One region of the Streptomyces endophyticus genome, then DNA from elsewhere that is predicted to be linked to it. Evidence: riboswitches for the same ligand, from Rfam matches in the RefSeq annotation. Region 1 holds a riboswitch; each other region holds the start of a gene.
The links. Region 1 has a riboswitch for cyclic di-AMP ahead of OKJ99_RS27665 (M23 family metallopeptidase). Riboswitches for the same ligand answer to the same signal wherever they lie in the genome.

Region 2: it holds a riboswitch for cyclic di-AMP, as region 1 does, so the genes downstream of both, OKJ99_RS19405 (M23 family metallopeptidase) here and OKJ99_RS27665 (M23 family metallopeptidase) in region 1, are expected to answer to the same signal.
Region 3: it holds a riboswitch for cyclic di-AMP, as region 1 does, so the genes downstream of both, OKJ99_RS04250 (C40 family peptidase) here and OKJ99_RS27665 (M23 family metallopeptidase) in region 1, are expected to answer to the same signal.

The regions. Positions count from the first base shown of each region.
Region 1 is NZ_JAOZYC010000145.1:15,973-25,466, forward strand. It holds gene OKJ99_RS27640 (MFS transporter) at 1-297, shown strand, start outside; gene lhgO (L-2-hydroxyglutarate oxidase) at 358-1,590, shown strand; gene trmB (tRNA (guanosine(46)-N7)-methyltransferase TrmB) at 1,737-2,504, shown strand; gene OKJ99_RS27655 (PrsW family intramembrane metalloprotease) at 2,577-3,926, shown strand; gene OKJ99_RS27660 (aldo/keto reductase) at 3,920-4,876, opposite strand; gene OKJ99_RS27665 (M23 family metallopeptidase) at 5,002-6,054, opposite strand; cyclic di-AMP (ydaO/yuaA leader) riboswitch at 6,066-6,201, opposite strand; gene OKJ99_RS27670 (PP2C family protein-serine/threonine phosphatase) at 6,445-7,563, opposite strand; tRNA gene OKJ99_RS27675 (tRNA-Met) at 7,752-7,825, opposite strand; gene OKJ99_RS27680 (alginate lyase family protein) at 7,888-9,111, opposite strand.
Region 2 is NZ_JAOZYC010000122.1:188,129-197,622, reverse strand. It holds gene OKJ99_RS19415 (ABC transporter permease) at 1-545, shown strand, start outside; gene OKJ99_RS19410 (tyrosine-protein phosphatase) at 726-1,523, opposite strand; cyclic di-AMP (ydaO/yuaA leader) riboswitch at 1,907-2,077, shown strand; gene OKJ99_RS19405 (M23 family metallopeptidase) at 2,081-2,863, shown strand; gene OKJ99_RS19400 (SGNH/GDSL hydrolase family protein) at 3,036-3,863, shown strand; gene OKJ99_RS19395 (TetR/AcrR family transcriptional regulator) at 3,906-4,544, opposite strand; gene OKJ99_RS19390 (APC family permease) at 4,761-6,335, shown strand; gene OKJ99_RS19385 (acetate--CoA ligase family protein) at 6,395-8,533, opposite strand; gene OKJ99_RS19380 (glutamate dehydrogenase) at 8,530-9,494, opposite strand, start outside.
Region 3 is NZ_JAOZYC010000015.1:2,913-12,406, forward strand. It holds gene OKJ99_RS04235 (lipase family alpha/beta hydrolase) at 1-373, shown strand, start outside; gene OKJ99_RS04240 (M23 family metallopeptidase) at 592-2,202, shown strand; gene pcrA (DNA helicase PcrA) at 2,239-4,716, opposite strand; cyclic di-AMP (ydaO/yuaA leader) riboswitch at 4,903-5,054, shown strand; gene OKJ99_RS04250 (C40 family peptidase) at 5,063-6,262, shown strand; gene OKJ99_RS04255 (hypothetical protein) at 6,347-6,700, opposite strand; gene OKJ99_RS04260 (C40 family peptidase) at 7,004-8,044, shown strand; gene OKJ99_RS04265 (class I SAM-dependent DNA methyltransferase) at 8,063-8,842, opposite strand; gene OKJ99_RS04270 (LysE family translocator) at 8,851-9,494, opposite strand, start outside.

The DNA of each region.
Region 1 (9,494 bases):
GCGCCCCGTCAGGTGCGGCGCTTCACGGAGCAGGCGCTGTCGAAGCCCACGGAGGAGTTCGTGCGCTCGCACGGGCTGCGTCTCGTGGTGTCGGCGGTGGCCGAGCTGGAGTCGGGGAACCTGGACGCCGCGTGCGAGCAGGGGACCCGGGCGCTGGAGGTCGCCGGTCGGATCTCGTCCGCGCGGACCACCGAGTACGTGAAGGATCTGCTGCACCGCCTGGAGCCGTACGGGGACGAGCCGCGGGTGGTGGAGCTGCGGGAGCGGGCCCGGCCGTTGCTGATGGCACCGGCGTAGACCGCGTGGTCCTCATGGGCCCGGGCCTGCCCGCATGAATTGTCAGTGGGGTCGGGCAAGATGCTGGGTGTGTCGGGAGTGGAGGTGAGGCCCGTGGGGGCGGCTGCGTATGACGGGGACGTGCTGGTGGTCGGCGGGGGGATCGTCGGACTCTCCACCGCGTATGCCGTGTCGCGGGCGGCGCCGGGGACCCGCGTCGTCGTCCTCGAAAAGGAGGAGGGCCCGGCCCTGCACCAGACGGGGCGGAACAGCGGGGTCATCCACAGCGGGATCTACTACCGGCCCGGCTCGCTCAAGGCGCGGTTCGCGGTGCGCGGCGCCGCCGAGATGGTCAAGTTCTGTGCGGAGTACGGGATCGCGCACGAGGTCACCGGAAAGCTGATCGTCGCCACGGAGCGGGAGGAGCTGCCCCGCCTGCACGCCCTCGTACAGCGCGGCAGGGAGAACGGGATTCCGGTGCGCGAGCTCGGCCCCGCGCAGATCCAGGAGTACGAGCCGGAGGTGCGCGGCCTCGCCGCGATCCACGTGGGGTCGACGGGGATCGTCGACTACCGCGCGGTCGCCGAGCTGTTCGCCGAGGCGTCCGGGGCCGAGATCCGGTACGGGGCGGACGTCGTGCAGGTCGACCGGCGCGCGGACCGGGGCGTCGCCGTGCGGACAAGAGCCGGCGACGTGGTGCGCGGGCGCGTGCTCGTCAACTGCGCGGGGCTGCGCTGCGACGAGGTGGCGCGGCTGACCGGGGACGACCCGGAGATGCGCATCGTGCCGTTCCGGGGCGAGTACTTCGAGCTCGGGCGCCCGGACCTGGTGCGCGGGCTCGTCTACCCCGTGCCGGATCCGGCGTTCCCGTTCCTCGGGGTCCATCTGACGCGAGGGATCGACGGCGGCGTGCACGTGGGGCCCAACGCGGTGCCGGCCCTCGCGCGGGAGGGCTACGGGTGGGGGACCGTACGGCCTCGCGAGGTGGGCGGGACCTTGGCCTGGCCGGGGTCGTGGCGGATGGCGCGGCGGCACTGGCGGTACGGGGCGGGGGAGGTCCACCGGTCCCTGTCGAAGTCGGCGTTCACGAAGGCCGTGCGCAGGCTCGTGCCCGGAGTCACCGCGGAGGACATGGTGCCGGTGGCGGCGGGGGTGCGGGCGCAGGCGGTGTTGCGGGACGGGACGCTTGTGGATGACTTCTTGATACGGGAGGGGGCGCGGGCGGTTCACGTGTTGAACGCGCCTTCGCCTGCGGCGACGGCGTCGCTGCCGATTGGGCGGGAGATTGCGCGGCGGGTCCTCGCGTTGCTGTGAGGCCGCGACGGGGTTGACGTCTCGGGGCTCCGCCCCGGACCCCGCTGCTCAATCGCCGCAGGGGCTGGAAAAGATCGGGGCTCCGCCCCGGACCCCGCGCCTCAAACGCCGGCGGGGCTTGGGTTGCCCGTAAAATTGGTGCCACTGTGTCTGAGTCGTCTGAAACCCCCGCGTCCACCGCCCGCCCCAACGAGCCGCGGTTCCCCGACGGGCCCCGGCCCGACCCCGCGCAGTCGCACTACGAGCAGCGCATCCGCAGCTTCCAGCCCCGCCGCGGCCGGGTCACCGACGCGCAGGCCGATGCCCTGCAGCGGCTGTGGCCCGCGTGGGGCCTGGACATCGACGGGCAGCGGAGGCTCGACCTGGCGGAGCTGTTCCCCGGCGTCGAGCGCGTCGTCCTGGAGATCGGCTTCGGCATGGGCGAGGCCACGGCGCAGATGGCACAGGACGACCCGACGACCGGCATCCTCGCCGTCGACGTGCACACGCCGGGCCAGGGCAATCTGCTGAACCTGGCGGAGCGCGCGGGGATCGACAACGTACGGGTGGCGAACGGCGACGCGATCGTGCTGCTGCGCGACATGCTCCCCGACGACTGCCTCGACGGGCTGCGCGTCTACTTCCCCGACCCCTGGCCCAAGAAGCGCCACAACAAGCGGCGACTGATCCAGGCCGAATTCCTGTCGCTGGTGGCAGGACCGCTCAAGCCGGGCGCGCTCGTGCACTGCGCGACCGACTGGGAGGACTACGCCGAGCAGATGCTCGAAGTCCTCACCTCCCACCCCGACTACGAGAACACGATCGAAGGCGGCGGCTACGCGCCCCGACCCGAGTTCCGCCCGCTCACCCGTTTCGAGGGCAAGGGCCTGGACAAGAGCCACGTGGTCCACGACCTGCTGTTCCGGCGCCGGTAGGTCCGGGGCGGGCCAAGGCCGGATCCTCGCGGCCCCGTCGCGGCGGGCCGCGTCCCTCGTTAGGGTCAATTGGTGGCCTCGTATCCCGTCTATCCGCACCAGCAGGACGACGTCCTCGGCGCACACCCGAGCGGCGCGGTCCCGCACGGTGCGGTTCGGCATCCGCGCTGGTGGGAGCGGAAGGGTGTGCGGGCCACCGCGCTGGCGACGCTGCTCGCGATCTCCGGGTTCGTGATCCTCGCCCTCGTCCGCGAGCAGACCGGCACGGAGGGCTTCCTGGTCGGGCTCGGGCTCGCCGTGCTGCCCGTTCCTCTCCTCATATCCGCGTTCCGCTGGCTGGACCGCGTACAGCCGGGCCCCTGGCGGAACCTGATCTTCTCCTTCGCCTGGGGGGCGTGTGCGGCGGCGCTGATTGCGATCGTCGCCAACAGCTTCGCGACCCGCTGGATAGAGACCGCGACCGCCGACCCCGCAAGCGCCGACACCCTCGGCGCCACCGTCATAGCGCCGATCGTCGAGGAGTCCGCGAAGGCGGCGGCCGTGCTGCTCGTCTTCCTGTTCCGCAGACGGGACTTCACCGGAATCGTCGACGGCGTCGTCATCGCCGGGGTCACCGCCACCGGCTTCGCGTTCACCGAGAACATCCTCTATCTCGGCAACGCCTTCGGCACCGACCAGCTCTCCGGCACAGGCGCGGGACTGACCTCGGTCACCGCCGCCACCTTCTTCGTGCGCGTCGTGATGTCCCCGTTCGCGCACCCGCTGTTCACGGTGCTCACCGGCATCGGCTTCGGCATCGCCGCCGCCATGGCGCCGGGCCGCGGCCGACTGCGCAAGATGCTGCTCCCGCTCGCCGGGCTGCTCGCCGCGATGGGCATGCACGCGTTCTGGAACGGCTCGTCCTCGTTCGGCGAGTACGGCTTCTTCGCGGTGTACGCCGCGTTCATGGTGCCGGTGTTCGGCGTGCTCACCTGGCTCTCGGTGTACGTGCGCCAGCGCGAGCTGCGCACCATCCGCCAGGAGCTGCCCGCCTACATAGCCGCGGGCTGGCTCGCCCCGCCGGATCCGTTCGCGCTCGGCTCGCTCAAGGCGCGGCGCCTGGCCCGCGACTTCGCCACGCACTACGGCGGCCGGGCGGCCGCGAAGGCGGTCGCCGAGTACGAGGACTGCGCGACGTCCCTCGCGCTGCTGCGCCACCGCGGCCGCAGGGGCAGGGCCGGCGCGGACTTCGCCGTACGGGAGCGGGAGCTGTTGGAGGCGTTGTGGGCGCGGCGCGACTACGCGCGCCCGGCGCTCGCGTACGGCTCCCAGATCGCGGCGCCGATGTGGCTGCCCCCGGTGGTGTACGCGGGCCCACCGGCGCCGGGCCTCGCGTACACCTACGACAACGAGCCGTACCGCTACAACCCGTACCGCTACTGAGAAGCCGCCGTGAGCCGGTCGAGCTCCGCCTGCGTCAGCTCCACGTCCGCCACCGCGAGCAGCGCCGGGAGCTGCTCGACGGTCCGCGCGGACGCGATCGGCGCCGTCACCGTGGGCTGCGCGGCGAGCCAGGCGAGGGCGACCGTGGCGATCTCGGCCCCGTGCGCCTGCGCGATCTCGTCGAGGGCGGTCAGGACGTTCCGGCCGCGCTCGGTCTCCAGGTGCTTGCCCGCACCGGCGGCCCGCGCGCTGTCGACCGTGACGCCCGGCCGGTACTTGCCGGTCAGGAAGCCGGAGGCGAGCGCGTAGTAGGGCACGGCCCCGAGGCCCGCGCGCGCGGCGACGTCCTGCAGTTCGCCCTCGTACGTGTCGCGCGAGACGAGGTTGTAGTGCGGCTGGAGCGCGACGTAACGGGCGAGGCCCTCGCGGTCGGAGAAGTCGAGGGAGTCCTGGAGGCGCTGCGCGGAGATGTTCGACGCGGCGATGTGCCGTACCTTGCCCGCCTTCACCAGCTCGTCGAGGGCGCCGATGATCTCCTCGACCGGCACCTCGGGCTTGTCGTAGTGCGTGTAGTACAGGTCGATGTGGTCGGTGCCCAGGCGCTTCAGGGACGCGTCGGCCGCGGCCCTGATGTTGGCCGCGGACAGGCCCTGGAACTCGGGGTGCTGGCTGCCCTTGGTGGCGATGACGACGTCGTCGCGGCGGCCGCGCGAGGCGAGCCACTTGCCGATGACGGTCTCCGACTCACCGCCCCGGTTGCCGTCCACCCACGCCGAGTACACATCGGCGGTGTCGATGAAGTTGCCGCCCGCGGCGACGTACGCGTCGAGCACCTCGAAGGACGTGGCTTCGTCGGCGGTCCAGCCGAACACGTTGCCACCCAGGGACAGCGGGAAGACCTCGAGGTCGGAGGTGCCGAGCTTGCGCAGAGAACGAGAGGAGGAAGTCATGCCGTGCCTCAACGCCCGTACGGAATGCGCTATTCCGCGATCACACTGGAAATCGCCCCAAGAAGGGGCGAACCGGCAGCCCTGGCGTCGGGGGGTGAGCGCCAGGACCGCCGGAGTTCACTGACTCACGGGGTGAGGCCCTTGCCGCGCAGCCAGGTCGCCGGGTCGACCCCGGTGGACTGCCCGTCGGGGTGGACCTCCAGGTGGAGGTGCGGCCCGGTCACATTGCCCGTGGCGCCCACGCGGCCGATGACATCGCCGGTGCTGACCTTCTGGCCCGCGCTGACATTGAGCGAGGACTGGTGGCAGAACCACAGCTCGGTGCCGTCGTCGAGGGTGAGCACCGTGCGGTAGCCGTACGCGCCCGCCCAGCCGGCCTCCGTGACCGTGCCGCCGTGTATCGCGCGGATCGGCGTACCGGTGGAGGCCGCGAAGTCGAGGCCCGTGTGGTACCCGGAGGACCACATGGAGCCGGGCTGACCGAAGGTGCCGGAGAGCGTGTACGAGGCGACCGGGAGCTTGAAGCTGGCGGCCAGCTTGGCGAGGCGCTCGGCCTCGGCCTTGCGACGGGCCTCCGCCTCGGCCTTCTTCTTCTCGGCGAGGGCCTTGGCCTTGGCCGCGTCCTGCTTGGCGGCGGCCTCTTCGGCCGCCTGCTTGGCAGCGGCCTCCTCGGCGGCCTGCTTCGCGGTGGCGTCGGCCGCGTCCTGCTGCGTCTCGGCCTGCTGCATGATGCGGGCCCGCAGCGCCTCGCCGGCGCCGGTCTGCCCGTCGGCGGCCTCGGCCTGAGTGATACCGGCGCCGCTCAGCGGGGAGGCCGTGGCGCCGGAGTCGGAATCGGAGTCCGAGTCGTCGGATATCAGCGAGCCCACGCCCGGCAGCGACTTGGCCGCGGGCAGCGAGTCCTTGACCGCCGACAGGTCGGGCATGGAGATGTGGACCGGCGGCTTGCCGCCCTGTGCGGTGGCGATGCCGCCCGCACCGACGGCGGCGACCACGCCGACGCCGAGAACAGTGGAGCTGCGCGCGAATCCACCACGGCGGCGGGCTACGCGATGCCTGCCGCGGACGGGAGAGACGGACTCCTCGGTGGGATTCCACTCCTCCCAGGTCTCCTGCTCGACGCCGAAGTCACCTTCAGGGCCGTAGAAGAAGTCGGGGGCAGGCCGGTTCGACGCCACGGGGGCGCTCTCCTTTCCTTCCTTCTCGCCTACCGGGTTAGCTGACGGGTTCGGAGCAGGAAGGTCTCCTACGGACACCAAAGATGTCCGATTCACCCCAAGTTGATGGTTCCCCGGTTCCCTTGCGGGATTAAGCGTGTGCGCACGGAGCCATCTCTTGTGACGGCTGGGACGACCGCGCTGCGTTATCGAACGTTAATAGACAGCAGACAGTAATTCCAAGCGCTTCCCACTAATCGTTCACGACTCTGGCCAGGACTTACCATGACAAGAGCGTGTGAATCCGGGCGAGTTGACCGGGCATCGCAAACGTCCACCCAACTGATGGTGCGTCAATTGTTATGCGGAGCGACGCCGTTCGACTACCTCTGGTAACAACGATCAAGGAACTCAGCCCCGGCGCACGGCGAGCAGCGCCATGTCGTCCTTCGTCCCGTCGCCGGTGTGCGCGCGCACCTCCGCCGCGAGCGCCGCGAGGAGTTCCTCGGGCCCCGGGAAGACCCTCCCGGAGAGCCGGGCCGCCGGATCGTAGAAGCGGCCGCTCGGGTCGCGCGCCTCGGAGAGCCCGTCGGTGTAGAGCAGCAGCGTCGCTGCCGATGGGAACGCCGCCTCGACGGCCCGGTCGGGCCAGCTGCCGAGTTCGCTCATGCCGAGCGGCAGCGCCGCCTGGCACGGGTCCAGTGGGCGTACGGTGCCGTCGCCGAGCAGCAGCAGGGGGCTGGGGTGACCGCGGTTGAGGACACGGACGAGCTCGACGCCGTGCGGGATCTCGGCGAGCACCGCGGTGGTGAAGCCCTCGAAGTCGTCGATGCCGCTGCGCCGGGTGCCCTCGCGGGCCAGGGCCCGCTCCAGGCGCTGGGCGACCGCCTCAAGGGTGCCCTCCTGCTCCGCGGCCTCCCGGAACGCGCCGATGACGACGGCCACCGCGGCGACCGCGCCCATGCCCTTGCCGCGCACGTCGCCGACGATGATCCGGATGCCGTGCGGGGTGTCCTGGACCGCGTACAGATCGCCGCCGATGAACGCGTCCGCCTGCGCCGCCTCGTAGCGCGCCGCGATCACGAAGCCGCCGAGCCGCCGGGCCGGCTCGGGCAGCACCGCCAACTGCGCGGCCTGCGCGATCTCACGGGCCGAGGCCAGCTGCTCGTACCCGCGGTACACGATCCGGTTGAGCACACAGGCCAGGAGGCAGACGGTGGCCACCGTGACGATCTCGGTGACGAACACGGAGTCGAGGTTCTCCGTGAAGCGCAGGTGCACGACCGTGATCGCACCGATCGACGCCGCGCCGGCCAGGATCGTCGCGCCGAGCGAGAAGAACGGGGCGGCCACCAGCGGCGCCGCGCTGAACAGGGGGGCGCCCGGGAAGCCGCTGGGGGTGACGTACTCGTAGACCGCGCCGCCGATGATGAGCAGCAGGGGCAGCAGCCGCAGGAAGAGCCGTGTGCGCACGCCTTCGGAGCCGTGCCGCCCCCGTCTCCCGCCGCTGCCTCCTTCTCGCTGCCCCACCACTCGTCTCCTGCCGTTCCCTGCCAGCTTCCGGCGTCTCACCAAGAGTTCCTGCACGAGGGCGCGGAGGCGAGCAGGAGTGGGCCGTACGAGTGGGGAACGTGACGGGCGACACAGCCGCATCGCGGCACCCCGGCACAAAAAAACCGAGGCCGGAATCTCGATGAGATTCCGGCCTCGGCCTTCAGTAGCGGGGACAGGATTTGAACCTGCGACCTCTGGGTTATGAGCCCAGCGAGCTACCGAGCTGCTCCACCCCGCGCCGTTGTGTTCACAACACTACGCCATCAGGGGGAGTGAACGCGAATCGCTTCGCGTGACCGTTCACGCGGCGGCGTGTGTGAGGGTCTCCCACGCCACGAACAGGTCGTCCGTCCCCTCCGGCCGCTGCTTCCTGGTGAGCTTCTCGGTCTGCGGGAGGTCCATCTTCAGCCGCCCCTGAAGGTGCTGGAGGCCCACCTCCGTGTCGGGCCCCATGTCCCGCTGCACCTTCCCGCCGCACAGCCAGGTCGGGGCCTTGGTGCCCAGCTGGTACTTGGAGTGCAGTTCGAGCGCGGCGGCGAGCCGGTCCTTGGCCTCCCCGTACAGGTCGACGCCCTGGTGCCAGGCGGTCTCCGCCATGTGGGAGGTGGCGGCGAGGGAGTAGCTGGCGTGCTTGAAGTTGCGGCAGGTCTCCTGCGCGAGCCCGTCCTTGAAGGTCTTCTGCCCGAACCAGTACGTCCGCAGTTCCTTCGGGGTGTCGATGCCGCTGCCCTTCGGCTTCACCGGCAGCTTCCCGTCGGACGACAGATAGAAGTACGCGGGGACGCGGGCGCGGAAGTGCCGGACGGCCTGGTCGAAGGCGCTCTGGTCGTTGAGGTGGACGGCCATGCTCATCGTCGCGTCGGCCATCACCAGGTCCCAGTTGCCGTTGAAGTCGGCGGAGCCGCCCCGCACTTCGGGCAGATAGACCTCGCGCAGCATCCGCTGGAACTTCAGCTCCTGCCCGTCCGGCCAGTCCTTGTACGTGTACTGCATCAGCTCGGCGGCCTTCGCCCAGGACGTGCCGGCCCAGGCGGCCTGCAGCCCCGCGTTGTCCGCGGTGTGCCCGGTGACCTTGTCCGACCAGGCGTCCATGATCTCGACGGCCTTGGCGGCGTGGGCCTTGTCGCGGGTGACGTTCCACAGCAGGGCCTGCGTATAGGCGGCGATGGCGTCCTCGCGCTCCTCGACACAGCCCTGTCCGGTCTCGGCGTCGAAGGGGCACTCCACGGTCGCGTACGGCTTGGCCCGGTAGTCGAGGTCGGCGTACTTGCTGTCGCCCATCTCCTTGTACGCGGAGATCCACGGCTCCTGTTTACGGGCCACGTGGTCGCGGACCGCGGCCAGTTGCCCCTTGCCGACCAGGACGCCCGGGTGCGCGAAGGGGCCGCCGGAGGCCCGGTGTTCGGGGTGCGCACCCACGTCGGAGTCGGTCCGCGTGGCCCCGCCGCACGCCGTCGCGGCCACCAACAGCAGGGGCACGAGGCCCCCCAGAAGAACGCGTCGCGTCCGTGCGCCCGCTGCCATGCAACACCTCCGGTCGGATCACTGGCAGCCTGACGCGTACCGGTGGCCACCGCAGGATCTGTTGCGCCGGTCGGGAAGGGGCGACCCCGGCCGCCGACCGCGCAAAAGGCAGCGCCAACACGCAAAAAGCGGCGCCCGAACCAGCCGAAGCCGGTCCGGGCGCCGCCCGTGTCCTGTAGACCCTGTGGGACTCGAACCCACAACCAATGGATTAAAAGAGCCCGCGATCTTGTGCTGGGTGGTCGCGGGGGCTGATCCGTTGTCCGGAAAGACCAGGTCAGGAAGCTAGTACGGGATGGCTGAGTCCGTCGTATGACGGGCTGTGGGGCTACGTCCGCTCACGCATCGCTCACGCAAACCAGCGTCGATGCCTCGACTGCGTT
Region 2 (9,494 bases), on a different contig from region 1:
GGGGCCTCGGTCTGGCGGCGGTGACCATGGACCGGGCGTCCCTGGCCGGCCACGTCACATCGGGCTTCGACGGCACGCTGCTGGTGCGCGGCGGCGACGCCGAGCCGCTCACCGCACTCGGCAAGGTCACCGACGCCTCGGGCTACGCCGTCGCGCAGAGCGTGGACAGTGAACTGGGCGCCTGGTCCAACTACATGATGGCCGCGGTCCTGGGCGGCTTCGCCGCCGTCGCCGCGGTCAACACCCTGGTGATGACGGTCCTGGACCGACGTCGCGAACTGACCGTGCTCCGCCTGGTCGGCTCCACGCGCCGCCAGGTGCTGCGGATGCTGCGCTGGGAGAGTCTGCTGGTGTCGGCGGCGGGGCTGGCGCTGGGCACGACCATCGCGCTGATCACGCTGACCCCGATGATGCGCGGCATGACGGGGGAGTCCCCGTACATACCCCCGCTGGTGTACGGCACGTTCGCGGCAGGCGCGGTGTGCCTCGGCCTGCTCGCCGTAACCCTCCCTGCCCGCGCGGCACTTCGCGACAGAGAGGGGTGACGTCGGGCCTCGGCCGAGGCGGTGCTGCCGGGCGTCAGGTGCTGCCGGGCCTCGGCCGAGGAAGCGCTCGGGCGGACGCTAGGGCCCTTCTGACGGGTCAGGCTGGACGCGGACGGCGTCAATGGGCGGTGCAGGCGCGTGCCAGACCCCGCGACTCCGGCAAGATCCGTCAGAAGGGCCCTAGTCGAGGAGGCGCTCGCGCAGTCGCTCGCGCGTCGCCGCGGTGACCTTCAGGCCCTCTTCGAGGTAGCGGTCCGTGCTGCCCCAGTGCTCGTCGATGGTCTCGAGGCCCGCGTTGAGGTACTCGATGCGGGCGTCGAAGAGCGGGCTGAGCAGCTCCATGATCTCGGGGGAGTAGGCGTCCTTCGCGGTGGCGGTGCGGCGCACGTTGTAGCGGCGGTGCTTCTCGTTGGACTTGAGGTAGTCCGCCTCGATGGCGTCGCGCTCCACGCCCACCGCGAGCAGCGTCACCGCGATCGACAGACCCGCGCGGTCCTTGCCCGCCGCGCAGTGCATCAGCGCGGGGAGGCTGTCCTCGGCGAGGGAGTGCAGCACGCGGCTGTGCTCGGCGGTGCGCTCCTTGATCATGGTGCGGTAGGAGTCGACGAGCCGGTTCGCCGCGCGGCCCTCGGAGAGGATCTGGCGCAGCTGGTCGATGTTGCCGTCGCGGACCATGGTCCAGAATTCGGCGCCGTCGGCGGGGTCGTTGAGCGGCAGGTTCAGGTTGCGCACGCCAGGCAGTTCGACGTCCGCGCCTTCCAGCTTCTGGTCCGCGGAGTTGCGGAAGTCGAAGACCGTGTGCAGGCCGAGGGAGGAGAGGAAGGTCGAGTCCTCGGCCGTGGCGTGGGCTAGGTGACCGCTGCGGAACAGTACGCCCTGGCGCACGCGCCGGCCGTCCACGGTGGGCAGGCCGCCGACGTCCCGGAAGTTGCGCACTCCGGTCAGCTCGGGCTCGGTGGACGGTGCGTGCTGCGTCACAGGGGCTCCTCCCAATCGGTGCACCGGCGTTGGGTCGCCGGCGGGCGCGCTCCTGACGATACGACATCGGTTCCACAGGCAACCATCTGTCCGATTCGCACCGTTCTGTGTCAACTGTGCATGAATCGGAGGGGCTTGTGGGCGTGTGCGTGACCGGCTTCATGTTCGTGACGCTGCGTGCCGGGCGGCCCGGATTGCCTCCCCAGTAATCCCCGAAAGTATGGCGTTGGTAAAGCGAAGAATGTCGACGCAGGGTTACACAGGGAAGCCTCAGAAACCCAAGGAATTGCCCCCGTAGATGAATTCGGGGTTTGTCGCCGCCATTGCCGTTCGCCTACGGTCACCAATCAATCCGGTCGGAACGCCTAGTCCTGCCGCCGCCCGGATTCCTTTCGACTACCCGTCACGGCAGGAGCGGGGGACCCACACGCAGTACGCCGCGGAGGGATTTCCCGAAGTGGCTAGGGGTGAAGCCGTGCCCGCACCCCGGGCGCGGCCGGGCATCTCCAGCCCGAACCCGACAGCTCACCTCGTAGGCGACGGAGAGGAAAATCAGCATGCCCGCAAAGGGAAAGCACCGTCTTTCGACCTCCCAGCGCATCGCCCGTGTCGCCGCCGTCGCCTCCGCCGGTGGAGCCGCGCTCGCGCTGCCGCTGATGGGCGCCTCCGGCGCGCAGGCCGCGACGTCCGGCGCTACCGCCGACACCACGACGTACACCGTCAAGGCCGGTGACACGCTCTCGAAGATCGCCAAGGCGCAGGACGTCGGCGGCGGCTGGAAGAAGCTGTACGAGGACAACAAGGACGCCGTCGGCTCCAACGCGGACCACCTCAAGATCGGCGTCAAGCTCGCCGTCGGCGGCGCGGCCGACAGCGACTCCGGCTCCGAGGCCGCGGCCGCCACCGCGCAGGCGAGCGCCAAGACGACCGCCTCCGGCGACTACGCGGCGCCGGTCGACGGCGCCAAGGGCACGGACTACGGCAACTCCGGATCCATGTGGTCCAGCGGCAGCCACACCGGTGCCGACTTCTCGATCCCGACCGGCACCTCCGTGAAGTCCATCGCCGAGGGCACCGTCGTCTCGACCGGCTCGGGCGGCGCGTACGGCAACGAGGTCGTCATCGAGCACGCCGACGGCCACTTCTCCCAGTACGGCCACCTGTCCTCGATCGGCGTCGCCCAGGGCGACACCGTGACGGCCGGCCAGGAGATCGCCAAGTCCGGCGCGACCGGCAACGTCACCGGCCCGCACCTGCACTTCGAGGTCCGCACGACCGCCGACTACGGCTCGGATGTCGACCCGATCGCCTACCTGAGCGAGCACGGCGTGAACGCCTGAGACGTGTCGTAGCGGCTCGTCGACCCGCTCCATTCGGCGCCCGGAGGGAATCCCTCCGGGCGCCGAATCGCGTTCCCCCAGTTATTCCCGAGATCGCGAGTGGGGTATCTCACCAGGCGTCAACCCCTACCTACGATGGCGTAGGTCACTTTTCGCGAGCGAAACTACGTGGGTGGCACACGAATCGAGAGCACTCACGGATTCACTCAACGGCGCGATCCGGTCCTACGCGGCCGTGGGAGACAGCTTCACCGAAGGAGTCGGCGACCCCGGCCCCGACGGAAAGTTCGCGGGCTGGGCCGACCGGCTCGCCGTCCTCCTGGACGACCGTGTCCCCGAGGACACCTTCAGGTACGCGAACCTGGCCGTGCGCGGCAAGCTGCTCGACCAGGTCGTCGCGGACCAGGTCCCCAAGGCGGTCGAGCTCGCCCCCGACCTGGTGACCCTGGTCGCCGGCGGCAACGACATCATCCGCCCCGGCACCGACCCGGACGACGTGGCCGAACGCTTCGAGAAGGCCGTCGTCAAGCTCGCCGACGCGGCCGGCACCGTCATGGTGGCCACCGGCTTCGACACCCGGGACGTGGCCGTGCTCAAGCACCTGCGCGGCAAGATCGCCACGTACAACATGCATGTGCGGGCGATCGCCGACCGCCACGGGTGCCTGATGCTCGACCTGTGGTCCCTCAGGTCCATCCAGGACCGCAGGGCCTGGGACGAGGACCGCCTCCACCTCTCGCCCGAGGGGCACACGCGGGTGGCGCTGCGCGCCGGCCAGGCGCTGGGCATCGACGTGCCGGCCGACCCCGAGCAGGCCTGGCCGCTGCTGCCGCCGCGTGGCACGTTCGAGGTGCGGCGCGACGACATCCACTGGGCGCGGGAGTTCCTGGTGCCGTGGATCGGGCGCCGCCTTCGCGGCGAGTCCTCCGGCGACCGGGTGCAGGCGAAGGGCTTCGTGGACCCGCACGCGGTGAAGGCGCACCTGGAGGCGGCGTCCTGACGCGGTGATCCTCGGCGGTACGGCGGCGCTGACGGCCTTCCGTCAGCGCCCCGTTCCGGTCAACTCGGCGCGCTCGAGCCCCAGTTCGCGGGCGAGCGCCTCATCCACCCACTCCTGCATACGGGCCCGCGACACCGCGGCCGGCCTGGCGCGCCCGTCGCTGTACGCCGTCAGCTGCACGGCGAGCCCGTCCAGCAGCGCCGTGAGCCGCAGCGCCGCCCCCATCGGGTCGGGGCAGGTGAACTCGCCCGCCGCCACGCCCTCGGCGATCACCTCCGCGAGCGCCGCCTTCCACTGCCGGTCGAGGTCCCGCGTGACCTCCCGCAGCGCGGGCTCGCGCAGCGCCGCCGCCCAGCCCTCGATCCACAGCCGCCACCCCTTGGCCTGCCCCGTCGGCGCGTACCAGCGCACCGCGGCACGCAGCCGCTTCAGGGCCGTCGTGCGGCGGCCGAGCAGTCCACGCAGATGGGCCAGGTCGCTCTCGGCGGCGTGCGCGAACGCGGCCGCGACGAGCTTCTCCTTCGTCGAGAAGTGGTACAGCACCAGCGCATTGCTCACGCCGAGCGCCGACGCCACGTCGGCGATGCGCACGGCGGCCACCCCGCGCGCCTCGATCTGTTCGATGGCGGCCCCCAGCAGCTCTTCACGCCGCGCGGCCACGCTCAACCGGACTCTGGTCACGCCGCAAGCCTAGTTGTTCCTGTGCGCCGAACCGTTCACGTGCAGGCCTCTTGACGCCTCGCCGTCGCGCGGGTCACAGTCACGTCACGTTCCACTACTGACTGGCCGTTCAGTCAATAAGTCGGCCGGTCGGGGGTAAGCGCGGCTCGAGCAAGCCCCGCAGTTGTTGTCCGTGCTGTCCGTGCCGCTTTCGTGCCGTCCTCCCCAGGAGCAATCGTGACCCAAGCGCCATCCCTCTCGCCGACCCCGCCCGCCGGGGACGAGCCCGACCTCTCCGAAGGCTGGGGCGAGCAGCGCTCACGGCTGCGCAAGGATCTGCGCAGGCTGGACGTACTGTTCTTCCTCATCTGCACGCTCGTCGGCCTGGACACCATCGGTTCCGTCGCCGCACAAGGCCCGCAGGGTCTGACCTGGATGGTCATCCTGGCCGTCGTCTTCTTCCTCCCCTACGGGCTGCTCGTCGCCGAACTCGGCTCGGCCTTCCCCGTGCAGGGCGGCCCGTACGTATGGACGCGCCTCGCCTTCGGCCGGCTCGTCGCGGGCGTCAACCAGCTCCTGTACTGGATCTCCAACCCGGTCTGGGTCGGCGGCAGCCTGTGCATCATCGCGCTGACCACCTGGGAGGAGTTCTTCACGCCGCTGCCGGGCGTGTGGAAGTACGTCGCCGGGTTCGTGTTCATCTGGGGCGGCGCGCTCGCCGTGGTGCAGTCCGTGCGCATCGGCAAGTGGGTGCCCATCGCGGGCGCCGTCGCGCGCGTGGTGCTGCTCGGCTTCTTCCTCGTGTCCGTCGTCGTGTACGCCGCCGAACATGGCGTGCACGCCCTACCCGCGGGCGAGTTCACGCCTACGTATGCAGGCTTCGTGGCGCTCGTCCCGGTGCTCATCTTCAACTACGTAGGCTTCGAACTGCCCAGCTCCGCCGCCGAGGAGATGAAGAACCCGCGCCGCGACATCCCCCTGTCGATCCTGCGCTCCGGCCTCGCCGCCGTGCTCCTCTACGGAGGCCCCATCCTCGGCATCCTGTTCGTCCTGCCCAGCCAGGAGATCGGCAGCCTGGGCGGCTTCATCGACGCCTGCAAGGCGGTCTTCACCGTCTACGGCGGCTCCATCGCGGCCGACGGCACGGTGACGCTGACCGGGCTCGGCTCCGTGTTCGGCGGGCTCGCCGCGGCGGGCCTGATCATCGGCCTGCTCACCTCCGGTGTCACGTGGGCGATGGGCGCCCACCGCGCGCAGGCCGTGGCGTGCGCGGACGGCGCGGGCCCGGCCTGGCTGGGCCGCATCTCCGAGAAGCACGGCACTCCGGTACGGGTCAACATCCTGTCCGCCGTGCTCGGTTCGATCCTGTTCGTCGTCGCCCTCAACCTCACCGGCGGCGACGGCGAGAAGTACTTCGCGGCAGGCCTCGGCCTGACCATCAGCACGACGTTCATCTCCTACGTCATCACGTTCCCGAGCCTCGCGGTGCTCCGCCGCAAGTACCCCGACCAGGAGCGGCCCTACGCCGTGCCGGGCGGCCGGGTGGGCGCCTGGATCGTGACCGCGCTCTCCACCGGCTTCGTCGCGTTCACCGTGGTCGTGCTCGTCTGGCCCGGCTTCGGAGTGGGCTGGTTCGGCACGGCGGGCAACCCGGCGGACTCGCTGCCCGAGTCCTTCGCAGGCCAGCGACTGCCGTACACGCTCAGCCAGGTGCTGCCGCTGCTGCTGTTCGTCGTGATCGGGTTGGTGTTCTACGCCTGTGGGGCGCGGGCGCGGCGGCGGGCGCGCGACGGTGCGGTTGGCGGTCGTTGAACGCCCGATGGGCCCCACGTGAGGTGGGGCCCATCGGGTCTTGGGCCCCGGGCCCCTGCTCAATCGCCGCAGGGGCTTCCGGTGGCCACCACTGCATGTGCGTCCAGGGCGATCGCGCCGCCAGGGTGTACGAGCAGCGGGTTGACCTCCAGGTCGGTCAGTTCCGGGTGGTCCGCCGCGGCTTGCGCCACCGCGCAGACTGCCGTCACTGCCGCCTCCAGGTGGACGGCCGGGGCGCCGCGCCACCCGGTCAACAGTGGCGCGTGCCGCAGCTCAAGGAGCAGGGCACGCGCGCGTGCCGGGGTGAGCGGGGCCAGGGCCAGCGCCGTGTCCGCGTGCAGCTCGGCGGTGACACCCCCGGCGCCGACCATGACGACCGGTCCGAACGCCGCGTCCTTGCGTACACCGACGATGAGTTCGCGCGCGTACGGAGGCGTGGCCATCGCCTCGACCGCGTACCGGGCCGCCCCCGTGGCCTCCCGCATCCGCGCGAACGCGGTCCGCAGCGCGACCTCGTCCGCGATGTGCAGCGCCACGCCACCTGCCTCGGTCTTGTGGGCGAGCCCCATCGCCTTGAGCACCAGGGGATAGCCCGTGCGGTAGGCCGCCTCCACCGCCGCGTCCGCGTCCGTCACGAACTCGGCCGTGGGGAACGCGACTCCGTAGGACGCCAGCAGGTCACGCACCCGCTCGTAGCCGCCGTCCTCGACCTCGTACGCCGCCGGGGGAGCGGTTCGCTCCTGCGGCAGGCGCGGCGCGGCCGAGGTCAGGCGCACGGCGCCCGCGAGCGCCGTCGCCGCCTGCTCGACGCGCTCGTGCACCGGGACACCGCGCTCCCTGAGGACGGCGAGGGCCGGGGTGTCGCGGGCCATCGTGTGCACGAGAAGCGCCCGCCCCGCGGCGCCGGCGGCGTCGGCGAGGGCGTGCGCGATCTCGCACTCGCGCCCGGCCTGGGCGGGGTTCGCGGTCGCGTAGTCGCCGAAGTAGCCGGTGAGCACGACCGTGTCGGCGTCGCCGCTGTGCAGCAAGGTGGCCGCCACGCGCGCGTAGGCGGCCAGATCCCGCTCGCCGGCCCCGGCCAGGTCGACCGGGTTGGCCCGCCCCGCACTCGGCGGCAGATGCGTGCTCAGGGCGTCGATGGTGTCCGGGGAGAGCGCGGGCACGTCGAAGCCGCACGCGGCGAACGAGTCGGCCGCCAGCGCGCCCTGCCCGCCGCTGTCCCCGATCACGGCGATCCGGTGCGGTGGGGGTGGGGCGGCGCTGGGGTGGTCGGGGGGAGGGGCGGAGGGGGTTTCGTGGCGGTGGGGGTGAGGGCGGGAACGTACGAGAGAGGGGGTGGGGGACATCAAGTGGAGGGCGGTGTCCACGAGTTCGCCCGCGGAGTCCAGGAGGAGGGCGCCGGCGTCGCGGCAGACCGCCGCGACCGTGGCGTGCGGGCTGACGAGGGCGCCGGTGTGGGAGGCGGCCGCGCGGCCCGATGCCGCGCTGCGGCCCACCGTGAGGAGCAGGACCGGCTTTCCCGCCGCGTGGGCGGCCGCGAGGACGTCCGCGAGGCGGCGGCCGTCCCGGAAGTCCTCCACGTACGCCGCGATCGCTCTCGTGGGCCCGTGAGCGATCAGGGACTCCAGGGCGTCGGCGGCGTCGATGTCGCGCTGGTTGCCGAGCGAGACGAAGCGCGAGAAGCCCGCGCCCGCGCGTTCCAGGTGCCGGCCGATCTCCAGGGCGAGATTGCCGCTCTGTGAGACGAGTCCGAGGCCGCCGGTCGGGAAGTCGCCCCAGCTGAGCCGGAGTTGGCTCGTCGTGTCGACAATGCCCATGCAGTTGGGGCCCAGCAGGCGGGCGCCCCGTGAGGTGACCAGGTCCGCGAGGGAGTCCTCCTCGGTGGTGCCCGACGTGATCACCGTGAAGCAGCGGGCGCCCGTGTCGAGGCCCTCCTGGACCACCGGGCGCACCTGGTGGGGCGGGACCGCGACCACCACGTGCTCGGGCGGCGCGTCCAGGGCGGACAAGGCGGGGCGGAACGGTTCACCTGCGAGCTGGCCACCCCTGTGGTTGACCAGGTGGACCGCGCGCCGGGCGCGTCCGGTCAGGGCGCCCGCCGCGAGCCAGTAGCCCCACTTCTCCGGGTTGTCGGACGCGCCGACGACCGCGACGGACGCCGGGTCGTACAGCGCGTCCAGGCTTGTCGACGTCGTCACCTGTACCACCCGAACCTCTCCGCGAGGATCGGCAGGCGGTCGGCGACGATGGCGTGCGCCGCGGCCCTCGGGGTCGTACCGTCGCCCTCCGCGCGCGCGAGCATCTGGTCGATCAGGGAGCGCATGGAGCGCCGCGTGTAGGCGAAGGCCTCGTCCGCGTCCGCGCCGATGTCGCCGAACAGGGTCCACCACCACCAGGCGTTCGTCCCGGAGTTGACGACGACGTCCGGCAGGACCGTGATCCCGCGCCCGGTCAGCAGCTCCTCGGCGTCCGCGAGGACCGGCATGTTGGCCGCCTCGACGATCCAGCGGGCCGTGATCCGCTCCTGGTTCGCGGCGTCGATCGCGTACGAGACCGCGGCCGGGACCAGCACGTCCGCGTCCGCCGACAGCCAGGCGTCGCCCGGCAGTTCACGGTCCTCGGGACGCAGCCGCTCACGGTTCACCGTGCCGTAGGCGTCGCGCGCCGCGAGCAGCGCCTCCACGTCGAGTCCCGCGTCGTTGGCGATGGTGCCCTTCAGGTCGGCCACCGCCACGATCGTGAGCCCCGCGCGCGCGAGGAAGCGGGCCGTGGCTCCGCCCATGGTGCCGAGCCCCTGGAGGGACACACGGGTGCCCTCGTAGGAGCGACCGGCGCGGTCCAGCGCGACCAGGACCGCCTCGGCGACGCCGCAGCCGCCCACCAGCTCGTCGAGACCGATGCCGTCGACGTCCACCGCGAACGCGTCCGCCAGTCGCTGACGGGCCGTCTCCTCGTCGTCCAGGAGCGGGTACACGGCCTGGATGGACGACACGAGACCCGCCTCGGTCGCCGCCTTGTCGACCAGGTCCTGCGTGAGCCCCAGGTCCTCACCCGTCGTCCAGAAGGACTCGATGTACGGACGCATCGCCTTCAGGTAGCGCACCAGGATGCCGTACGCCTCCGGGTCCTGCGGGTCGCAGTCGATGCCCCCCTTGGCGC
Region 3 (9,494 bases), on a different contig from region 1:
GCGCACGCTCGTCACGCTCGGCACCCCGCACGGCGGCACGCATGTGGCGCCGCTCGCGGACGCGCATCCGATCGTCCGGCAGATGCGGCCCGGCTCGTCCCTCGTCGAGGAGTTGAAGCGGCCCGCGCCCGGCTGTCGTACGCGCTTCGTGAGCTTCTGGAGCGACCTCGACCAGTTGATGCTGCCCCTCGAAACGGCGTGCGTGGACCACGCGGACCTGCTCGCGCAGAACGTCCGGGTCACGGGCATCGGCCATCTCGCGCTGCCGGTGCACCCGGCCGTCGCGACCGGCATCCGCCAGGCCCTCGACGCGGAGCCCGCGGAAGGAGCACACGCCGCCGCCAAGACCGGCGGCGGTCTGACGGTCGCCTGACCGCCCGATCCGGGCCCGAACCGCGCCCGGGCGCGCCCAATTTGTCGAACGTGTCTCGAACTCAGGGCCAAGGAACTGTCCACAGTCCACCCAAAGGCGGCTGATTGCCCGTTTCCCCAGGCCCGGAAACCCGACGAAGATTGTCGCGCCCTCATACCGACGGGTACAGTCACCGCACTGCTCTGGCAGCCCCTGTTGTCGAGGCGAAAGAGAAGTTGGTGAACGACCGAAATCCGTCAGGGCCCGCGCCTTACGCGGCGTACGACGGTTACTCCGCGACCAGCTTCGCAAGCGATCCGCTCTTCGGCGACATGGCAGAGGACCCCTACGAACCGGGTTCCCACGCGACCGGCCAGTGGAACACGGCCCCCCAGCAGCAGTACGCCGACCCCTACGCCTCCGCGTACTACGACACCGGCACCTACGACGCCGCTGCCTTCGGTACCGGTTCCTATGACACCGGCGCCTACGACACGACCGGCACCTGGGCGACCGGCGGGTACGAGCAGGTCGCCGACATCCCGGCGCAGCAGCCCCGGACGATGACCGAGCAGCACGCCACGGGTCAGTGGGACACCTCGGCGTACGAGGCGCAGATGTACGCGGCTCAGCACCCCGACACGCAGAGCTTCGAGGCGCCGCCCTTCGGGACGCAGGCCTTCGACACGCAGAGCTTCGAGACCCAGAGCTTCGAGACCCAGTCCTTCGAGTTCCAAGGGTTCGAGGCGCAGCACTTCGAGGCGCAGGGCTTCGAGACGCAGAGCTTCAGCACGCACGACATGCTCGGCGCGCCCGACCCGCACGACACTCAGGGTTTCACCCACACCTTCCAGGCCCCGGTCTTCGGTACGACCGCGTACGACACGGGCGCGTACGACGCCACGCAGTGGAACGCCGCCGACGCCGTCGATACCGCGGAGCACGGGACCGGGACCGGGATCGCGGCCGAGCCCGAGCCCGAGCCGGTCGCGGAGCCGGCCCCCGAAGCCGACCACGCGCACGGGCCCGTCCTCGACTCCGCCACCGAACCCGCCCCCGCGGCCCCGCAGCCCACGTCACGCAGGGCCGGGAAGAACGTCTCCCGTGGCCGAGCGGGACGCCGCCGTCCGCCGGCCAAGCGGTCCGCGCTCATCACCGTCGTCGTGCCGTCGGTCTGTGTGGTCGGCGTCGCCGGGATCGCCGCGGCGAGCGTCGGCGGCGGTGGCGAGGACGACGGCAAGGAGACGCAGGCCGCGGCCGCTTCGGACGCGCAGGCCGTGAAGCCGGCCGTCGCCAACAACAAGCTGGACTCGCAGCTGAAGGACCTGTCCGCCGACGCGGGCGACTTCGCCGACCGGGCGAGCCGCACGCAGGAGCGGATCGACCTCAAGGCCAAGCAGGAGGCGGCGCGGAAGCAGGCCGCCGAGGAGGCCGCGCGCAAGGAGGCGGCCCGGCCCAAGTTCGTGCTGCCGGTGAAGCAGCACGGGCTGAGCGCCTTCTTCGGGCAGGCCGGCGTCAACTGGATGTCCCAGCACTCCGGCATCGACTTCCCCGTCTCGTACGGGACTCCGGTGATGGCCGCGACGGACGGCACCGTGAAGACGCAGTGGAACAGCGCGTACGGGAACATGGCCATCGTCACCGCCAAGGACGGCACGGAGACCTGGTACTGCCACCTGTCCTCGCACACCGTGATGAGCGGTCCCGTGAAGGCCGGTGACGTGATCGCGCGGTCCGGGAACTCCGGCAACTCGACAGGCCCGCACCTCCACTTCGAGGTGCGGCCCGGCGGCAGCGCGGCGATCGACCCGCTGCCGTGGCTGCGCAGCCACGGCATCAACCCGAACTGAGCCGCCCAAGCCCTCCCCCGAGCGGCTACAGCGCGACTACAACTTCTCGACCGGCGCGTACCGCAGCAGCAGGCGCTTCGGCTTCGGGTCGCCGAAGTCGATCGACGCCTCCGACTTGTCGCCCGTGCCCGACACGCCCACGACCGTGCCGAGCCCGAACTGGTCGTGCGTGACGCGGTCACCGACGGAGAGGGCCACCACCGGCTTGGAGTTCGCCCGGCTCGTGGCGAAGGCCGGCGTCGTACCCGTGCGGGAGCGCGAGGACGACAGGGAGGCCGCGATGCCGCCACCGATGCTCTTGGTCGAGGCCGCCGGCGTTGACGGGCCCGTGCGCTTCCAGTCCAGGTGGCCGGCCGGGATCTCCTCCAGGAACCGGGAGGGCGGGTTGTACGAGGGCTGGCCCCAGGCGCTGCGCATGGAGGCGCGCGTCAGATAGAGGCGCTGTCGCGCGCGTGTGATGCCCACGTACGCGAGGCGGCGCTCTTCCTCCAGCTCCTTGGCCTGGCCGAGGGAGCGCATGTGCGGGAAGACGCCGTCCTCGAGGCCGGTCAGGAAGACGACCGGGAACTCCAGGCCCTTGGCGGTGTGCAGCGTCATCAGCGTGATGACTCCGCTCCCGTCGTCGTCCTCGTCGGGGATCTGGTCCGAGTCGGCGACGAGGGCGACGCGCTCCAGGAAGTCGGAGAGCCCACCGCCGCCGGTCTCGGTCTCGCCCTCTTCGCCCGCCTCCTGCTCGAACTCCAGGGCCACGGCGGCGAGTTCCTGAAGGTTCTCGATCCGGGTCTCGTCCTGCGGGTCGGTGGAGGCCTGCAGTTCGGCGAGGTATCCGGTGCGCTCCAGGATGGCCTCGAGGACCGTGGCCGGGCCCGCGCCCGACTCCACGACCGTGCGCAGGTCCTCCATCAGCGTGTTGAACCGCTTCACGGCGTTCGCCGAACGGGCCGCCATCCCGTACGCCTCGTCGACGCGGCGCAGCGCCTGCGGGAAGGAGATCTTCTCGCGCTGGGAGAGCGCGTCGATCATCGCTTCGGCGCGGTCGCCGATGCCGCGCTTGGGCACGTTGAGGATGCGGCGCAGCGGCACCGAGTCCTCGGGGTTGGAGAGCACGCGCAGGTAGGCCAGGACGTCCCTGACCTCCTTGCGCTCGTAGAAGCGGACGCCGCCGACGACCTTGTAGGGCAGGCCGGTCCTGATGAAGATCTCTTCGAAGACACGGGACTGCGCGTTCGTCCGGTAGAAGACGGCGACGTCGCCCGCCAGCGCGTCGCCCGCGTCCGTGAGCCGGTCGATCTCGTCGGCGATGAACTGTGCCTCGTCGTGCTCGGTGTCCGCGACGTAGCCGGTGATCTGGGCGCCGGGCCCCTCGTTGGTCCACAGGTTCTTGGGGCGGCGCGACTCGTTGCGCTCGATCACCGCGTTCGCCGCGCTGAGGATCGTCTGCGTGGAGCGGTAGTTCTGCTCCAGCATGATCGTCGTCGCGTTCGTGTAGTCCTCTTCGAACTGCAGGATGTTACGGATCGTGGCGCCACGGAACGCGTAGATCGACTGGTCCGCGTCACCCACGACGCACAGCTCGGCCGGGTCCGCGTCCTCGCCGTCAGTGGGGCCGACCAGCTCGCGCACCAGCGCGTACTGCGCGTGGTTCGTGTCCTGGTACTCGTCGACCATGACGTGGCGGAAGCGGCGGCGGTAGTGCTCGGCGACGTCCGGGAACGCGCGCAGCAGGTTCACCGTCGTCATGATCAGGTCGTCGAAGTCCAGCGCGTTCGCCTCGCGCAGACGTCCCTGGTACATCGCGTAGGCCTGGGCGAGGGTCTTCTCGAAGCCGTCGGCCGCGGTCGCCGCGAAGTCCTCCTCGTCGATCAGCTCGTTCTTGAGATTGCTGATCTTGGCGCTGAAGGACTTCGGGGGGAACTTCTTCGGGTCCAGGTCCAGGTCGCGGCAGACGAGCGCCATGAGCCGCTTGCTGTCGGCGGCGTCGTAGATCGAGAAGGAGGACGTGAAGCCGAGCTTCTTGCTCTCCCGGCGCAGGATGCGCACGCACGCGCTGTGGAAGGTGGAGACCCACATCGCGTTGGCGCGCGGGCCCACCAGGTCCTCGACGCGCTCCTTCATCTCGCCCGCGGCCTTGTTCGTGAACGTGATCGCGAGGATCTGGCCGGGGTGCACGCCGCGCTCGGCGAGCAGGTACGCGATGCGGTGCGTGAGGACGCGGGTCTTGCCGGATCCGGCGCCCGCGACGATGAGCAGCGGGGAGCCGCCGTGCACGACGGCCGCCTGCTGGTTCTCGTTCAGCCCCTCCAGGAGGGAGGCCGAGTCGAGGACCGGGCGCGGGGCGCCGTCCCGGTAGTGCGTGTCCCTGCCTTCGGGCGCGCCGAGCTTCCCGCCGAACAAGTCGTCCGGCATCGGCTCCGGGGCCCCGTCGTCGTGCTCGGGGTCCGGGGGCGGCGGCGGGGGTTCCTCCGCGCTGTTCTGGAGGCCGGTCAGGAAGCTGTCGTCAAAGAGGCTGCTCATCGCTCTACGAGTCTAGGCGGCCCCACTGACAACCCGTGGCTGCCTTCGGAACTCCGAGGACCCTCCAGAGGGCAGATCACGAAAATGTATCGGGCATATCGAACATCAACCTTCACAGCAGCCACACGAGTTGGCTACGGTGCAGCCGGGCAGCCCGTCCCCCCGCCCGCGAATGTCGCGGCGAACGGGAAGCCCCCGCTGAGTTCCGTACGCCGTAAGGCAGGGAACCGGGGACCCAACCGACCTTGGGGTGAATCGGTCAGCCGACCGTAGGGCAGCCTTCCGCGTACCACGCCCGAACCCGACAGCTAACCCGGTAGGCGGACGACGGAAGGAGTCGCCTGCCTTGGCGTCGCACCGCAAGCCCCGCAGCCGTTCCCGGATGACCGGCGGCCTTCGCACGACCCCCGCGGTCGGCATCACGACCGCCGCCCTCACCTCCGTGGCACTGCTCTCGCAGACGGCACAGGCCGCGCCCGCGCAGCCGTCGTCGAAGCCGCGCCTCGAAGAGGTCCAGCAGAAGGTCGACACCCTGTACCGGCAGGCCGAGGTCGCCACCCAGAAGTACAACGGGGTGAAGGAGCAGACCGACTCCAAGAAGCAGCAGGTCGACAAGCTCCTCGACGATGTCGCGCAGCGCACCGACGAGATGAACACGGCCCGCCAGAAGCTCGGCAGGTACGCCGCCGAGCAGTACCGCTCGGGCGCTGTCAGCGACACCGCGACCATGTTCCTCGCGGACGATCCGGAGGACTACTTCTCGCAGCGCCAGCTGATGAGCCGGCTCACCGACGAGCAGAAGAAGTCGGTCGACGACTATCAGTCACAGGCGCGCGAGACCGCGAAGAAGCGCACCGAGGCGCAGTCGAGCCTCCAGGACCTCACCGAGTCGCAGACCGAGCTGAGGTCGTCGAAGGAGACCGTCCAGACGAAGCTCTCCGACGCGCGCAAGCTGCTGGCCGAGCTGACCGCCGAGGAGAAGGAGCGGCTCGCCGCGATCCAGAAGGCCAAGGAGGCGGCGGCCCGCAAGAAGGCCGCGGAGCTGGCCGCCAAGCAGAAGGCGGCGGAGGCGGCGAAGCGGGAGGCGGCCGAAAAGGCGCGCCAGCAGGAGGAGGCCTCCGGCTCGTCCTCCGGTTCCTCTTCCGGTTCCTCGGGGTCCTCCTCCGGCTCGTCGGACGCCTCGTACGCCACGAAGGCCGCGCAGGCGCTCGCGTTCGCCAAGTCACAGGAGGGCAAGCCGTACGTGTGGGGCGCCACGGGCCCGGACTCGTACGACTGCTCGGGTCTGACGCAGGCGGCGTGGAAGTCCGCGGGGATCTCGCTGCCCCGGACGACCTGGGACCAGGTCGAGATCGGCAAGACGGTGCCGCTCTCCGATATCCAACCCGGTGACCTGGTGTTCTTCTACGACGACATCAGCCACGTGGGCCTCTACATGGGCGACGGCATGATGGTCCACGCGCCGAAGCCGGGCGCGGTCGTGCGCGAGGAGTCGATCTACTACGACGGCACGTCGTCGATCCACAGCGTGGTGCGGCCGGCCTGATGTGCGCAGAAAAATGTCGCAGTTATACGTCTGACTGCGACATTTTTCTGAGCGGGCCCCACTCCGGGCCGGGAGACCGGATTCTCAGGTCCAGAGCACCGCGATGAAGATGTTGACGACGGTGAGCGCGCCGACGGTGATGAAGAGGCCCTTCTCCGCCTTCTCCTCGTCCCGCTTCACGTAGACGATGCCGAGGATCACGATCAGGAGCGCGAGCTTCACGCCGATCTTGATGTTGTTCACGGTGCTGCCGTCGGCCTGATTGAGGCCGACCAGGGCGACACCGGTCACCAGCATGGTCAGGGCGCCGTGCAGCATCGCCTTGTTGAAGCGGGCCGCGCCCTCCTTCATCGCCGACATCTGCGTGAGGAAGCCGCCGAGCAGCGAGGCGATGCCGATGACGTGCAGGCCGACGAAGAGGTGGATGAGTACGTCCATGGCTCGGAGCCTAACCGGACGCCCATGGCCCACTACGGGCGCCCCTTTGCCACTCTGTTATCACTCTCCGCCACCACCCGTAACAAACAGGCCAGTTACGAACAATCCGGCGCCAACCCGTTACGCAGAGGTTTAGCGTCCTTTCTCAGGTGACCGGCTCCCCACCGCCGCCCGGGCCAGGGGCGGCAGTCGGACACCACCGCCGAGAAAGGTCCGGCGGCGGCCCGCTCCCCCTGTGCGGGCCGCCGCCGGACGCGCGACCGGGGGTCGTGCGTTTCGGGCGGCCGTCCAAAGGAGGACCTTGTGCCGGCAGCGCACCGCAAGCCCCGACCGCGTTCGCTCAGCGGCGGGACGGTCCGTACCGCGGCCGCCCTCGCCCTCGCGTCCGCGGCCACCGTCACCGCCCTCGACGGCGGGGCGGCGCACGCGGAGCCCGAGCTCAGCCCGGCCCAAGTGCGGGCCAAGGTCGACAAGCTGTACCAGGAGGCGGAGGTCGCCACCCAGAAGTACAACGGGGCGAAGGAGAAGGCGGACGGGGCGCAGAAGAAGGTGGACGCCCTCCAGGACGAGGCGTCCCGGCGCACCGAATCCCTCAACTCCCAGCGCCAGAAACTGGGTTCGGTGGCCGCCTCCCAGTACCGCACGGGAGGCGTGGACCCGTCGGTCCAGCTGCTCCTCTCCTCCTCCCCCGACACCTACCTCGACAAGGCTGCCCTCACGGAGCGCGCCGGCGCCCGGCAGGCCGCCGCGGTCACCCACGTACGGGGCGAACTCCGCGAGATCGACCAGCTGCGCGGCGACGCCGACGACACGCTCTCCGAACTCCGCGCCAAGAAGGCCGAGCTGCAGGACAACAAGAAGAAGGTGAAGCGAAAACTCTCGGAGGCCCGCCGCCTCCTCGACCGCCTCACCCCTGAAGAGCGCACCCCCGCCCCCGCGCAGAGCGGGCACGCCTCACGCTCGACGGAACGCGCCGACCTCTCCCAGGCCCCCAACGCCCGCGCCAAGGCCGCGATCTCCTTCGCGTACGGCGCTCTGGGCAGTCCCTACGTATGGGGCGCCACCGGCCCCTCCGCCTTCGACTGCTCGGGCCTGACGCAGGCCGCGTACAAGGCGGCCGGGGTCTCACTCCCCCGCACGACGTACTCCCAGATCGACGCGGGACCCCGCATCCCGAAGTCCCAGCTCCAACCCGGCGACCTGGTCTTCTTCTACTCGTCCATCAGCCACGTGGGCCTCTACATCGGAGGCGGCAAGATGATCCACGCCCCGAACCCGAGCGCACCGGTACGGGTGGCCCCGATCGACGAGATGCCGTTCGCGGGGGCCACGCGGGTGGCGTGAGCCGCCGTTCAAGAGGCGCTACGCGGGCTTCTCCCACACCGACACGTGCCCCCGGCTCTCGCTGGTGAAGGGCTTCTTGGTCCACCCGTCCCACCGCGCCGTCGGCCGCAGGCCTGCGATGCGCGCCATCAGGTCGAGTTCGGCGGGCCAGACGTAGCGGAACGGGATGGTCCAGTACGAGGCCCTGCCCGTCTTCGGGTCCACGTCCACGTAGTTGGAGCTCATGGCCTGTGTCGCCACGTCGTAGCGGTCGAAGGCCCAGCGCGTGTCGCTCACCTCGAACGGCACGGCGTCCTGCCCGTACGGCAGCCGCCGCAGGTCCGGCACGCCGACCTCGATGACGAAGCGGCCGCCGGGGGCGAGATGGGCGGCCGCGTTGCGGAAGCAGTCGACCTGGGCGTCCTGCGTGGTCAGATTGCCGATGGTGTTGAAGACGAGGTAGGCGAGGGTGAAGTCGGTGCGGGCCGCGGTGGCCGTGGCGAAGTCGCCGATCGTGACCGGGACCCCTGCGCCGCCCGGCTTGGCCCGCAGCCGGTCCACCATCGCCCGCGAGAGGTCGATGCCGTGCACGTCGACGCCGCGCGCGGCGAGCGGCAGGGCGACCCGGCCGGTGCCGATGGCGAACTCCAGCGCGGGGCCCTCGCCCGCGAGTTCGGCGAGGAGGTCGATGGTCGGGTCGAGGATTTCCGGGGTGAACATGTCGGCGGACGAGCGGTCGTAGTCCGCGGCGATCCGAGTGCCGAAGTAGCCGTCGCGGTTGTCGCCGTTGTCGTGGCTGTCGTGGTTGTCGTCCGTCATCTCGTGGCTCACTCCGCCCGTCCCGTGGCCGCCACCGTCACGCCGAGGCCCACCATCGCGAGTCCGCCCGCGCCGCCGACCGCCGCGAGGCGGCGAGGGGAGCGGGCGAACCAGGCGCGGGCCGTGGATGCGGCGAGGCCCCAGAGGCTGTCCGAGGCGATCGCGATCACGTTGAACACCAGGCCCAGGAGCAGCATTTGGAGCACGGTGTGTCCCGCCTCCCGGTCGACGAACTGGGGCAGCACGGCCGCGAAGAAGACGATCGTCTTGGGGTTGGCCACGCCCACCGCGAAGCCCTCCCAGAGGGTGCGCAGCGTGCTGCCGCGGCCCGCTTCGCCCCGCTCCTCCTCGAACACCGCGCGCAGCGAACGCCGTTGGCGGATCGCCTTGACGCCCAGGTAGATCAAATACGCCGCGCCCACCAGCTTCAGCGTCATGAAGATCGCCACCGAGCGCTCGACGAGCGAGCCGATCCCGAGGGCCACGGCGATCACGAGGACATACGCCCCGAGCGTGTTGCCCACGACCGTCATCAGCGCGGCGCGGCGGCCCTGGGCGAGGGCGCGGCCGACGACGAAGATCACGCTCGGCCCTGGGATGACGATCAGCAGCAGGGACATCGCCGCGAAGGCGAGGAGGCGGTCGGTGGACA